Regions from separate parts of the Kushneria konosiri genome, predicted to be linked through region 2. Evidence: predicted binding sites of a transcription regulator. Region 2 holds the regulator's gene; the other holds the start of a gene.

Region 1 (6,157 bases), 310 kb from region 2:
CGCAGGGCCGCAAAACCTGAATGCATCTCGGCGGCGGCGCAGCGCGCAAAGGCGCGCGCCACTGGCTCATGGGGCCACACCTGTGGGTGCGCCTCGGCCAGATATTCGCAGATGGCCAGTGAATCCCATACCGTCAGTGATCCGTCAACCAGACACGGCACCTTGCCACTCGGCGAGAAGGTGTCAAACGAGGGCTGACGTATCCCGTATTCAAAGGGCGTCAGCACCTCCTCGAAGTCGATGCCAAGCGCATGCATCAATACCCACGGCCGCATCGACCATGACGAATAGTTCTTGTTGGCAATGTGAAGACGGTATCGCATGACATCCCTTCCTGGCGGGTGATCAGATCATCCCCAGCATACCCAGAAATACCCGCAGCGCCAGCAGGCAGACGATCAGCATGACCCCGCCATAGACCAGGTTTTGTCTGAACGTATTGGCGAGCGCGCCCAAAAGCGTTCGCTGATTGCACAACACCCAGATCGAGCCGACGATCGCTGGCAGCAGCAGACCGTTGATCATTTGTGCCGTCAGAATCAGTTCGATGGGCGTGCTGCCAAACAGTGCCACGATAACCACCGGTGCCAGCGCAGCCAGCAGCATGACCCCCCGATTACGCGAACTGCGCGCACGCTCGTGTCGCCCGGTCGCCTCACCCAGCAGCGGCGGCTGTACGGCGATATTGAAAAGCCCCGAAGAGAAGCCGGCGGCCCATAATCCCAGCGAGAACAGCACGCCGGCATATTGCCCCAGCACCGGGGTGAGCTGACCGGCCATGTCAGCCGCCCCGGAGACGCTGGTACCCAGCGGGTGAAGGGCGGCTGCCGAGCACAGGAAGATGGCGACCATCACCACGCCGGTAATGATCACATTGGTCGTATGGTCAAAGCGTGACAGTGCCAGACGCTTGTCCAGCGGCGTAGTGGTATCGCCTGAATACTTGCGCTTGATGAAAGCCGACAGTCCCAGCACGGTGTTGGGCGGCAGGGTGGTGGCGATCAGGGCGAGAATCAGCCAGTAGTTGCCTTCAGGGATCTGAAACGAGAAGCCGGTGGCGGCCACTTCACCGGGATTCGGGCCGGCCAGCGCCAGGGTCAGGACAAACGATAGAACGATCAGAGCGACAATGGCCCGATTGATGTTTTCCAGCAGGCGATAGATGCCGACCCAGCACATCAACAGCGCAGCGATGGCCAGAATGCCCACCCAGGCAAGAATGGGGATCGAGGGTAAAAGATAGTTGAGTGCCAGCGCCGCCCCGGTGAAGTTGCCGGCCTGAAAGGCCACGGCGCCCAAAAGGAGTGCAATGTAGAGCGTAATGGCCCACTTTCGGCCCATGCGCTGGCGAATGCCTTCCATGGCCGTCATTCCGGTGGCCAGAGTAAAGCGAATCACCGGACGTTGAAAGCAAAAGGCCACCACCGAGGCGCCCAGCACGGCCCAGAGCAGGACGAAGCCATATTCGGCACCGGCGACCGATAGCGTGGTGATCGAGCCGGGGCCGAGAATGCAGGCTGCGACCATGGCGCCGGGGCCCAGCGCTTTCAGCCGTTCAACGATCCCTGGTGATACGCGCTCCTGGTAAAGCGCGCTGTCGTGAGTGGACACGGTTTTCATGGCAGGCCTCCTGGCAGATGGGCATGATGCTTTCCCATGCAATTGCCATGCCTGATGCGAGAGGTGATGTCATGTGGAGTTGCATCAAGGCGTCAGGCCTGAACTGCCAGCGGCCTCGAAAGAGAAGATGGGTCGTGGCAACAGACCCGATTGCGGCCTTCACGCTTGGCTTTATAAAGCGCCTCATCGGCATTTTGAAGCACCGAGTCGAAATCGCAGGTATTGGCGGGAGTGACGGCCACGCCGAGGCTGATGGTGATGTTCAGTGCTTTTGGTTCGAGCGCAAAGGGCGTGCCTTCTACCCGCGCCCGCAGACGCTCGGCAAGAAGGGCGGCTTTTTCAACAGGCGTGTCGGGCAGCAGAATCAGAAACTCTTCGCCGCCCCACCGGACGGCCATGTCCTGACAACGAGTGATGGCGATCAGATGCTGTGAGAACTGCCTGAGTACGGCATCGCCGGCATCATGTCCCAGCCGGTCATTGATCGCCTTGAAATGATCAAGATCGATGATGATCATGCTCAGGACCTGACCGGGACGATAAAGTGCTTTCTGTCTTTTCAATGCGCTTTGCAAGCCACGGCGGTTGGACAGCCCCGTCAGTTGATCGGTCTCCGACAGATGCTTGAGCGTCATGCCGGAGCGTTCGCTGGTCATGGCAATAAAGCCCGAGTGAATCAGGATGCAGAGAATTTGATCCGCCAGAATGGCCGCCTGTCCGCTGACCATCATCTCCATGGTCATCACACCAGTCACCAGCATGGCCAGCGGAATAAACAGGGCCAGAAAATAGATAAAAAAGGCCATTGCCACCACATACTGCGACAGTATCCGCCTGCGGGGTGGTCTGAGGATTTCAACCATGGCCAGCACGGCCATGATGGCCGTGACCAGAAAGGTCGTGGACATGTGAAGGATCTGCGAGGTCTCCAGCCACAGCAATAGCAGGTGCAACATCCCCGGCGTCAGGGTAATCACCATCAAGGTCGGTAGATGGACGCTGCGATGATAGAAACGTCTCAGCCCGCTCCAGGCCAGACCCAGGCTCAGGGAGAAAAGCGTGGTGGCGATCAATGAGAGAGGAAAAGGGGCGACCGGATAGCTCGGGCTTTGTGACATGCAAAAACACCCTGCCGCTGATGCCATCAGAGAGGTGAGCCAGTGCCGCAGGCAGCGCTCTTCGGGCTGGCAGATCACTGTGGTCAAAAAGACCACCATAAAGGTGCAGCGACTGGTGCCACCAATCAGGTAAAGGATCTCGGGGTGGATGAACATGATGTGGCGTGACCTCACGCAGGTTCCGGGCCTTTAAAAACGAGCTAGAATCGATATCCCAGTCCAAGTCCCGTGAGAAGCGTGTCCATGTCAACCTCGGCGCTGAATCCTTCGCCTTCAAAGTGATAGGTCGGCACGCTGATATACACCATGGCAGCACTGGCGAACCAGCGGCCGCTCAGGTGGTAGTCAAGCCCGGCACCCAGCATCACACTGTTGAGGGATTCGACGTCAAAATCGGGAATATTGTCGGCTGGATTCACCCGAAGCGTATGAGAGCGTGCCACGCCAGCCCCCAGGTAGGGGTTCAGGGCGGCTCCCGGTCGAAAATGATATTGCGCCATCAGCGCCAGTGTGGCGGTTTTAACGGTGCCGATATCGAAATCACCAAACGCTGAATCGGTCAGCCGGTAAGCGGTGGAGGAAATCCCGCCTGCCACCTGAAGGGCCCAGTGATCGGTCAGAAAATAGCTGATATCCAGCGTGGGCACGGTCTCATCCAGCGTCTCGACGTTTCCGCCAATGACAGGGATGTTTGATTGCATGCCGACCGGTGCAAGGCGCGCCGCGCCTGCCCTGACAAGCCAGTCACCCTGCATGAGCCCGGAAGGACTATTGGCGGCCATCGCGAATGGCCCGCACAGCGCCATGGCAAGCGTCGCCCCTGCAACCTGAGATAACCCTCTGGGATATGACAGCATGATGCGCCGGTGACTCCGCTTTTGTAACATTGTGTTATGTTGATAGCGGCATGACGGCTTCTAAACTTTAGTATCCACAACGTCGGTAGCCGGACAGGTATTGATCCGGCTGAACAAAAAAGCCCTGCTCAGGGCAGGGCGAAGGAGAGAGACGGTAGAAAAAGGAAGTTAGTGGGCGACGCTTCCGGAGGCGCCGATGCCGGTCTGGGAGCGGACGAACTGGGCATCGAACAGGGCCCGTTCACGCTCGGCAGAGGCGGAGTTGTCCGTCACCGAGAACAGCCAGATGCCGATGAAGGCCACCGCCATTGAGAACAGCGCCGGATAGTCGTACGGATAGACCGGCGTTTCATGGCCCAGCACCTGTACCCAGATGGTCGGACCAAGAATCATCAGCACGATGGCGGTGATCAGCCCCAGCCCACCGCCGATAACGGCGCCGCGGGTGGTCAGCCGACGCCAGTACATGGAAAGCAGCAGTACCGGGAAGTTGCAGCTCGCCGCGATCGAGAAGGCAAGACCCACCATGAAGGCCACATTCTGGGTCTCAAAGGCGATACCCAGCACGATGGCGACCACCCCCAGTACCAGTACGGAAATCTTGGAAATGCGCACTTCTCTTTTCTCGTCGGCGTTGTCCTTTTTGATCACGCCGGCGTAAAGGTCATGCGAAATGGCCGAGGCCCCCGCCAGCGCCAGGCCCGCGACCACGGCAAGGATGGTGGCAAAGGCCACCGCCGAGATGAAGCCCAGGAAAATGCTGCCGCCCACGGCATTGGCCAGATGCACCGCCACCATGTTGGTCCCGCCGATGATCGCCCCCGTGCTGTCCTTGAAGGCCGGGTTGGTGCTCACCAGAATGATGGCGCCAAAGCCGATGATGAAGGTGAGAATGTAGAAGTAACCGATGAAACCGGTCGCCACGAACACGCTTTTGCGCGCCTCCTTGGCGTTGCCGACGGTGAAAAAGCGCATCAGGATGTGTGGCAGGCCGGCAGTACCAAACATCAGCGCCAGTCCCAGCGAAATGGCGGATATCGGGTCCTTGACCAGCCCGCCCGGGCTCATGATCGAGGCGCCGTTGGCATGTACGGCCACCGCTTCATTGAAAAGCCCCTCCAGACTGAAATCCACATGCATCAGTACCATCAGTGCCATGAAGCTGGCCCCGAACAACAGGATGGCGGCCTTGATCATCTGTACCCAGGTGGTGGCCAGCATGCCGCCAAAGAGCACGTAACAGACCATCAGTGCGCCGACCACGACCACGGCGATGTGATAATTGAGGCCGAACAGAAGCTGAATCAGCTTGCCGGCGCCGACCATCTGGGCGATCAGGTAAAGCGCCACCACCGCCAGTGAGCCGAAGGCGGACAGCGTTCTGACCGGTCGCTTGCTCAGACGAAACGAGGCGACGTCGGCAAAGGTATAACGCCCCAGGTTACGCAGACGCTCGGCGATCAGAAACATGATCATCGGCCAGCCGACCAGAAAGCCCATCGAATAGATCAGGCCGTCATAGCCTGACGTGAAGACCAGCGCCGAGATCCCCAGAAACGAGGCCGCCGACATGAAATCGCCGGAAATTGCCAGCCCGTTCTGAAAGCCGGTGATGTTGCCGCCGGCGGCGTAGTAGTCCGAGGCCGACTGGCTCTTTTTCGAGGCCCACCAGGTGATGTAGAGCGTGATGCCGACAAAGATCAGAAACATGATGATGGCCGGCACATTGAGGGCCTGCCTTGTCACGGGGCCGGTCAGGGCATCGGCCATGGCCGTGGCACTGGTGAGCAGGCTGCCTGCGGCGACCAGTGTCAGCTTGAATACTGCGGTCATCATTGGCTGATCTCCTCAAGCACCCGGGCATTGAGGCGATCGAATTCACCGTTGGCGCGACGCACATAGAGTCCGGTCAGGACGATGGCCACAAGAATCAGCCCCAGACCGATGAGGATGCCCCAGGTGGTGGTCATGCCCTGGGCCAGCGGAGTACCCAGCACGCCGGGTGCGAAGGCAATGAGCAGGATGAAGGCCATGTAGAGGCTCAGCATGATGACGGAAAGCGTCATGGCAAAGCGGGAGCGTTTTTGCACCAGCTCCTGGAAGCTGGCATTGCGCTGAATGTCGCGCCACTGGGTATCGTTGTGCGTTGGTCCGCTCATGGCTCATCCTTGTTGTCCCGGTGTATGACCGTTTTTATGTGCAGGGCCACTAATACTTGCGCGGAAACGGGACAAAAGAGCAGAGCACTTTAGTCGCGATTCGACCAAAGAGACGTTCAGGGGCAAAAGCACTGCCGACCATAAAGGCAGTCAACACGCTTCATGAGCAGAATCATCAAAGACGATGTATCGTCATGGCGATACACGCAGGGCAAGCCAGGGAGCAGCAAGCGGATGGATATCGAACAGCTGGAAATTCGCCAGCACATGGCGCAGTTCGCGCCCTTTGAATATCTCGGCGATGAATGGCTGGATCAGGTGGCCACCCAGGTCGAGATCAGCTATTTCCAGGCCGGGACCGACATTCTGGCGCTGGATCAGGAAATCAACGAGCTCTGCTACG
Region 2 (6,157 bases):
CTGCTTGTGAAAGTCTGTCATGCTGTCCTGATGCAGCCTGCGACGTCGATCCACCAGTGTGAAGAAGGGCCACAGCGGTGTGTTGATGTGTCCTTCGTCCAGATACTGCTGAAGCTGGGTCAGGGTTCTCATCGACAGCGTTGTGGGCACGACCGGTACCAGCAGGGCATCAGCACTTGAGAAAATCTGCTCAGAAAGGGTCGTCAGCCCCGGCGGGCAGTCCAGAATGACCAGATCGTAGTCGTCACTGACCGGTTTGAGCATCCTGCGCAGACGACTCGCCTTGTGACCTTCGAGCAGCGTGTCCATCTCTCGCGATTCAAGACCTGCCGGCAGCAGATCAAGGTTGGCCATGTCGGTATCGCGAATGGTCTTCTCGAGCGTGGCCTTGCCCTTGACCAGCTTTTCGACACCGCCGCCGCGAATTTTGGGCTTGTTGCGCAGATAAAAGGTGGTGGCGGCCTGCGGGTCCAGATCCCAGATCAGCACCCGCTGTCCGGCAAGGCTTGCTTGTGTGGCCAGATTGATGGCGGATGCCGTCTTGCCCACCCCTCCCTTGATACTGTAAAGCGCCAGCATCTGCATATCAGTGTTCCTGTTGATGGAGCCCGGGTCAGACCCGAAGTCTGTGTCGGCGTGATGACGGTTTGATGACAGGGCCTGCGCCATGGCATCGATGGCAGGGAGACTGTGTCATGATGGGGCATCACGGTGACAGCTGTTCAGGCAATAAAGGCGGTGACATGGAAGGCGATGTGACAGAAGAGACGCTTCACTGGTCGTGGGGGGGCATGAGCATCGAGGTCGGCGTAACCCGCCGTGGCCAGGGCCCGGAAGTATTGATACTGCCGGCGCTGTCGAGCATCTCGACGCGCCATGAAATGGATGCCCTGCAGACGAGGCTGGCCGAGCGATTTACCACGGTCTCGGTGGACTGGCCGGGCTTTGGCGACCGCCCGCGTCCTTTCCTGGAGGCCACGCCGGCCATGCTGACGGCCTTTATCGACTACCTGCTCGATGAGGTCATCTTCCTGCCCGAGATGATCGTCGCCGCCGGGCACGGGGCCGGGATGGTCATTCGCCATCTGGAGCAACACCCCGACGCCGCCGACCGACTGGTGCTGATCGCGCCGACCTGGCGTGGGCCGCTGCCCACCATGGCCGGCGAGCACAAGCCCTGGTTTGGGCATCTACGCACCTGGTTTGATCGCCCGGTCATTGGTGCCGGTATCTACCGGCTCAACGTCAGCAACTGGTTTTTGCGTCGTATGGCCGGCGAGCACGTCTATGAGACGCCGAACTGGCTGTCCGGCGAGCGACTGGCGGCCAAGCGCCGCGTGGCCCGCACGCCCGGTGCGCGTCATGGCTCGATCCGGTTCGTGACCGGCGCCGTGGACCCTTTCAGCCGCCGCGAGGCCTGTGTGGCGGCGCTCAAGGGCGCCAGTGCGCGCACGCTCCTGATCACCAGCGAGAAAATGCCGCCGCGCTCACGGGCCGAAATGCGCGCCATGGGGGCACTGCCTCGGGTTGATACCGTATCGCTGTCGCACGGGCGCCTGTCAGTACACGAGGAGTTTCCCGATGAGGTGGCCAGGGCCATTCTGGCATGGCTGGATATCCCACCGCAGTATGATTGAGCCCTGTCGCCGACCGGGCCCCGGGGTTACTCGCCCGGCGTGGAGTGATGAGAAATCATGGTCAGTGCCGACTGTGCCGAGCCGTCCTTATCGAGTGAAACGGCCTGGCACCCGGTGTATTCTTGGCCGGCTGACACCTCAAAAGAAGAAGAGCTTTCAGCTCTGGGAACATGATTTCAGGGGGTAATATGCTTATTGGTGATGTTCGCCTCAAGCGCGTCTACCAGCACTCGACCCATCAGGATGGGGCGCGCTGGCTGGTGGATCAGGTATGGCCTCGTGGCAAGCGCGAAGAGGAGCTGTCGGTCGAGCGGTGGTATCGCGCCGTGGCACCGTCTCGTCGACTGCGCCATGCCTGGGAAAGCGGGCGAATCGATCGCGCGACCTTTGAGCGTCGCTATCGTCTGGAGCTCAATCCGGGCGATCTCGAGCCGCTTCTGGATCAGGCGCGTCAGCGTCGACTGACGCTGGTCAGTGCCGTCCGTGACCTGGAAGGCTCGCATCTGCCGATTCTTCGTGAGGTCATTCTTGAAGCGCTGCGCGGTGAGGCCGTGGAGAGCGAGCCCGAAGCAGTGGCCGAGGCGCATTGAGTCCGGCGCCACACGAACAGCAAAACTCCCCGACTTGATCGGGGTGTTTTTTATTGTCTGCAGGGCGGTGAGAAAGCCTGCCCATAAAATCAGGCGCGACGGCGCTCATTGCAGCAGGGCGCGATAATGCCGGCGTGCTTCTTGAGCGCTGCCATATCCAGAATCTCTACGTGACGCCCCTGAATAGTGAGCAGCTCCTGCTGCTGAAAACGCCCCAGCACGCGGCTGATGGTTTCGATCGCAAGTCCGAGATAGGTACCGATATCGCTGCGTGACATTGGCAGTCGAAAGCGCTCGGCGCTATGGCCGCAGCGATCAAAGCGGATCGAGAGGTTATGAAAGAAGCTTGCCAGACGCTCATCGGCACTCTTGCTGGATAACAGGCGCATCAGGCGGCGATCATCGACAATTTCGCGGCTCATGCAGCGATAGAGCTGATGGCGAAGCTCCGGCAGATGCTCCGAGAGACTTTCCAGCCGCTTGAAGGGAATCTCGCAGACCGTGGTGCGCTCAAGCGCCGTTAGAAAACCGGGATGCACGGCACTGTCGATGCTGTCCAGCCCGACCAGTTCGCCGGGCAGGTAGAAGCTGGTGATCTGCTCTTCGCCATCGGTGTCGATGATGGTCTGCTTGAGGCTGCCGCTGCGCACGGCGTAGACATTTTCAAAGGCCTCACCCTGCATGTATAGGGTCTCTCCACGCGTCAGCGGCGCGCGCCGTCGTACGATCGTGTCGAACTGCTCAACATCGTCAAGAGACAGGGAAAGCGGCAGGCACAGTGAGCTGAGCGAGCAGGTCTGGCAGCGTGTCTGGTGAAGATGAGAGGAGGTCATCGGCCTGGCATTTTCCTTTGCGTGTGAGTGGTGTGCCGGGCGCTTTCGTGACAGGTCGTGCCCGCGTTCTGGTCCTTTGAGAGGCATTTGCCCCGTCGAACATGCCCTGTCCTCTAGAGAAGCCGTGAGAACTGCTGACGATGTTCGGTCGAAAGGTGGGCATCGAAGGCCATGGCCAGCTGACGGATCAGCAATCGTCCCATTGGGGTCACCATAAGCAAGTGCTTATCATATTCGATGAGACCGTCTCGCCGAAAGGTGGCAAGTCTTTCAAATACATTAGCGAAATAGTATGACGCCCTGATGCCAAAGTCGGCTTCGATGGCGTCAAAATCGAGTTGCATGTCACACATCAAACGATGAATCACGTGCCGGCGCAGTCGGTCATCCTCACTCAGGCGTACCCCGCGGCAGGTGGCCAGCCGTGGGTGGTCGATGGCCGTCTGCCAGGTCTCCAGTCGCGCGGTGTTCTGGGCATAGACGTCATCGACCTGGCTGATGGCCGACACCCCCAGGCCTATCAGGTCGCACTGCGCGTGGGTGGTGTACCCCTGAAAGTTACGCCGTAAATGACCCTCGCGTTGCGCGACGGCCAGGCTGTCATCGGGTCTTGCGAAGTGATCCATGCCGATATGGATGTAGCCGGCCTGTGTCAGCTTCTCGATCGTCATGCACTGAATGGCCAGGCGAGTGTCGGCATCCGGCAGGTCTGCGCGGTTGATGCGCCGCTGTGGCAAAAACCGTTCGGGCAGGTGGGCATAGTTGAAAACGCAGAGCCGGGCCGGTGCCATGTCGATTACCTGATCCAGAGTCTCGGCAAAACCTGTCACGCTCTGATGCGGCAGGCCATAGATCAGATCCAGACTCAGCGAGCGAAATCCCAGCCGGTAGGCCTCATCGATCAGGTTTTCGCTCAGTTCGCGTGGCTGGATCCGGTTAATGGCCTTCTGTACGCGAAGGTCCAGATCCTGCACGCCCAGGCTCAGGCGATTGAAGCCCAGCGACTGCAGATGACGCAGCGTATAAACGTTGGCCTCGCGAGGATCGATTTCGATGGCGAAATCGCGGTCAGGATGGTCGGAAAGATTGAAGTGCGTGCCCAGCTGATCCATCAGCCGGCTCATCTGGTCCAGATCGAGAAAGGTCGGTGTGCCGCCGCCCCAGTGCAGCTGCTCGACCCGTCGCCCGCCGTCGAGATGGCGCCTCATCAGGGTCATCTCCCGGGTCAGGCGGTCCAGATAGGGCTCGGCCATGGCGGTCTGACGAGTGGCAATGCGGTTACAGCCACAGTAAAAGCAGATGCGTCGGCAAAAGGGAATATGGACGTACAGCGATAGGTCTCGCGCGGTGGCGTTGCTGCGCTCAAGGGCCTGCGTCAGCTGTGTCGGGCCGAAGTGATCGGTAAAGGCGGTGGCCGGCGGATAGGACGTATAGCGGGGGCCCTGGCCGTCATGGCGCTTGAGCAGCTCGATATCCGGCGAGAACTGCGCATCAGGGAGAGCGGGTCGGGGAGCAGATGACAACATGAAGGATGCTCGTGGCAGGCAGTGATCATGCCATGCTACGAGCATCAGGGGTGCGGGGTCTGACCTGGATCAAATCATGACGGCCGATGGGGCCGGGCATGATGAATCAACCGACGCGCGCGTCGTCATCCATGTGACGGGCCACACGTGACATGGTGCTGGTCAATTCGATGGCCAGGGTCAGATCCGCCAGTTCGCGCGGCGAGAAGGTAGTGATCGCCATCATGCGGGTGCTGGCATCGACCGGCCGAAAATGGGTAAAGGACTCACACCAGGCAAGCGCTGCACGTTCACGAGCGGTGAAGCGGTCGGAGTCGGCCCAGCGTGCCAGCTCACGCAGCTTGTCGGCATCAATGCCCAGTGCTTCGGCTTCGCTGACCCGCAGGTTTTCGCAGTTATCGCAGCCGCCATTGATCTGCGAGGTGCGAAGCTCTGCCAGACAGCGAATGGAAGGGTCGAGGCTGCAATGTCGTACCGCACGGGTAGTGTGGTAGATATCGGTGGCATCGATTCGCCGGGGTCGTTCACTGGTCATGAGTGTGCACCTCAAAATGGTATGAATCTGGTCCTATTTAACGCTTTCGACAAAATTTAATCCACAGCCGGTATTTACAAAGTTGAGCGCGGTTTAAATTTTTGCAGGGTTGGCAACCTGCCATAGTGCCGGTGTCCTTGCGCCGCCCGATGCCATATCGGGCGGCGCAGTGCTTCAGGAAGTGGCCTGAGCCGTACGCGATTCAGTGTGATTTGATCGGCGCCTGCGCTGAAAGTAGACAATCAACGCCAGTATTAAAAGGGCCGGAATCCACAGCCACTCCTTGGCAAAACGCTCGCGTGGCAGTTCGACGCTGACAATGGTCTGATCCATGTCCAGCCCCAGTTCGCTTGCCTGACTGCCCCAGCCGACCGTATCCACAAGTGTGGTCTCTCCGTCCTGACGCAAGGCCAGCCCCAGATTGTCCAGCCGTGCCTGGCCGCTGTCGCCTTCTACCACCGGCACCTCGATCACCAGCCGCATGGGGGCGCCGTAGTCATCAAGCCCTTCGACGGCGACCCGCATCGTCTGCCCTGCCTCCAGATCGCCGTATGCCTGAGCAAACTGTGCCGGCGGCATCTCCTTGAAGGGCGGCTCGATCATGTCCTGCCAGAAGCCGGGGCGGAACAGGGTGAAGGCCACCAGCAGCAGCAAGATGGTCTCGTGCCAGCGGTTGCGTACGACAAACCAGCCCTGGGTGGCGGCGGCAAAGACCAGCATGGCGACGGTGGCCACCACAAAGATCACGATGCCGTGCCAGAGATCGACGTTGATGAGCAAAAGGTCGGTGTTGAAGATGAACAGAAACGGCAGTGCCGCGGTGCGCAGGCTATACCAGAAGGCCTGAAAACCGGTGCGTATGGGGTCGGCCCCCGAGATGGCGGCCGCGGCAAAGGAGGCCAGCCCGACCGGCGGGGTGACATCGGCCATGATGCCGAAATAGAACACGAACAGGTGCACCGCAATCAGCGGCACGATCAGCCCCTGCTGCTGACCGAGCTGCACGATAACCGGGGCCAGCAGTGCCGACACCACG

Evidence for each region. Region 2 encodes FNR, which switches genes on or off when oxygen is low (the NO sensors DNR and NnrR bind a similar motif). Its sites were predicted from a motif close to TTGATNTANATCAA; they were not measured.
Region 1: B9G99_RS09040 (OmpW/AlkL family protein) is a predicted target of FNR. The motif match lies at 3,696-3,709, and genes of this name have one in related genera.

Annotation. Positions count from the first base shown of each region.
Region 1 is NZ_CP021323.1:1,952,890-1,959,046, forward strand. Features, by position in the region: gene B9G99_RS09025 (glutathione S-transferase family protein) at 1-323, opposite strand, end outside; gene B9G99_RS09030 (Nramp family divalent metal transporter) at 346-1,620, opposite strand; gene B9G99_RS09035 (GGDEF domain-containing protein) at 1,713-2,912, opposite strand; gene B9G99_RS09040 (OmpW/AlkL family protein) at 2,939-3,595, opposite strand; gene B9G99_RS09045 (cation acetate symporter) at 3,764-5,431, opposite strand; gene B9G99_RS09050 (DUF485 domain-containing protein) at 5,428-5,754, opposite strand; gene B9G99_RS09055 (putative nucleotidyltransferase substrate binding domain-containing protein) at 5,989-6,157, shown strand, end outside.
Region 2 is NZ_CP021323.1:1,645,848-1,652,004, forward strand. Features, by position in the region: gene B9G99_RS07675 (ParA family protein) at 1-585, opposite strand, end outside; gene B9G99_RS07680 (alpha/beta fold hydrolase) at 696-1,637, shown strand; gene B9G99_RS07685 (DUF488 domain-containing protein) at 1,826-2,227, shown strand; gene fnr (fumarate/nitrate reduction transcriptional regulator Fnr) at 2,317-3,060, opposite strand; gene hemN (oxygen-independent coproporphyrinogen III oxidase) at 3,174-4,586, opposite strand; gene B9G99_RS07700 (carboxymuconolactone decarboxylase family protein) at 4,693-5,121, opposite strand; gene B9G99_RS07705 (TRAP transporter permease) at 5,296-6,157, opposite strand, start outside.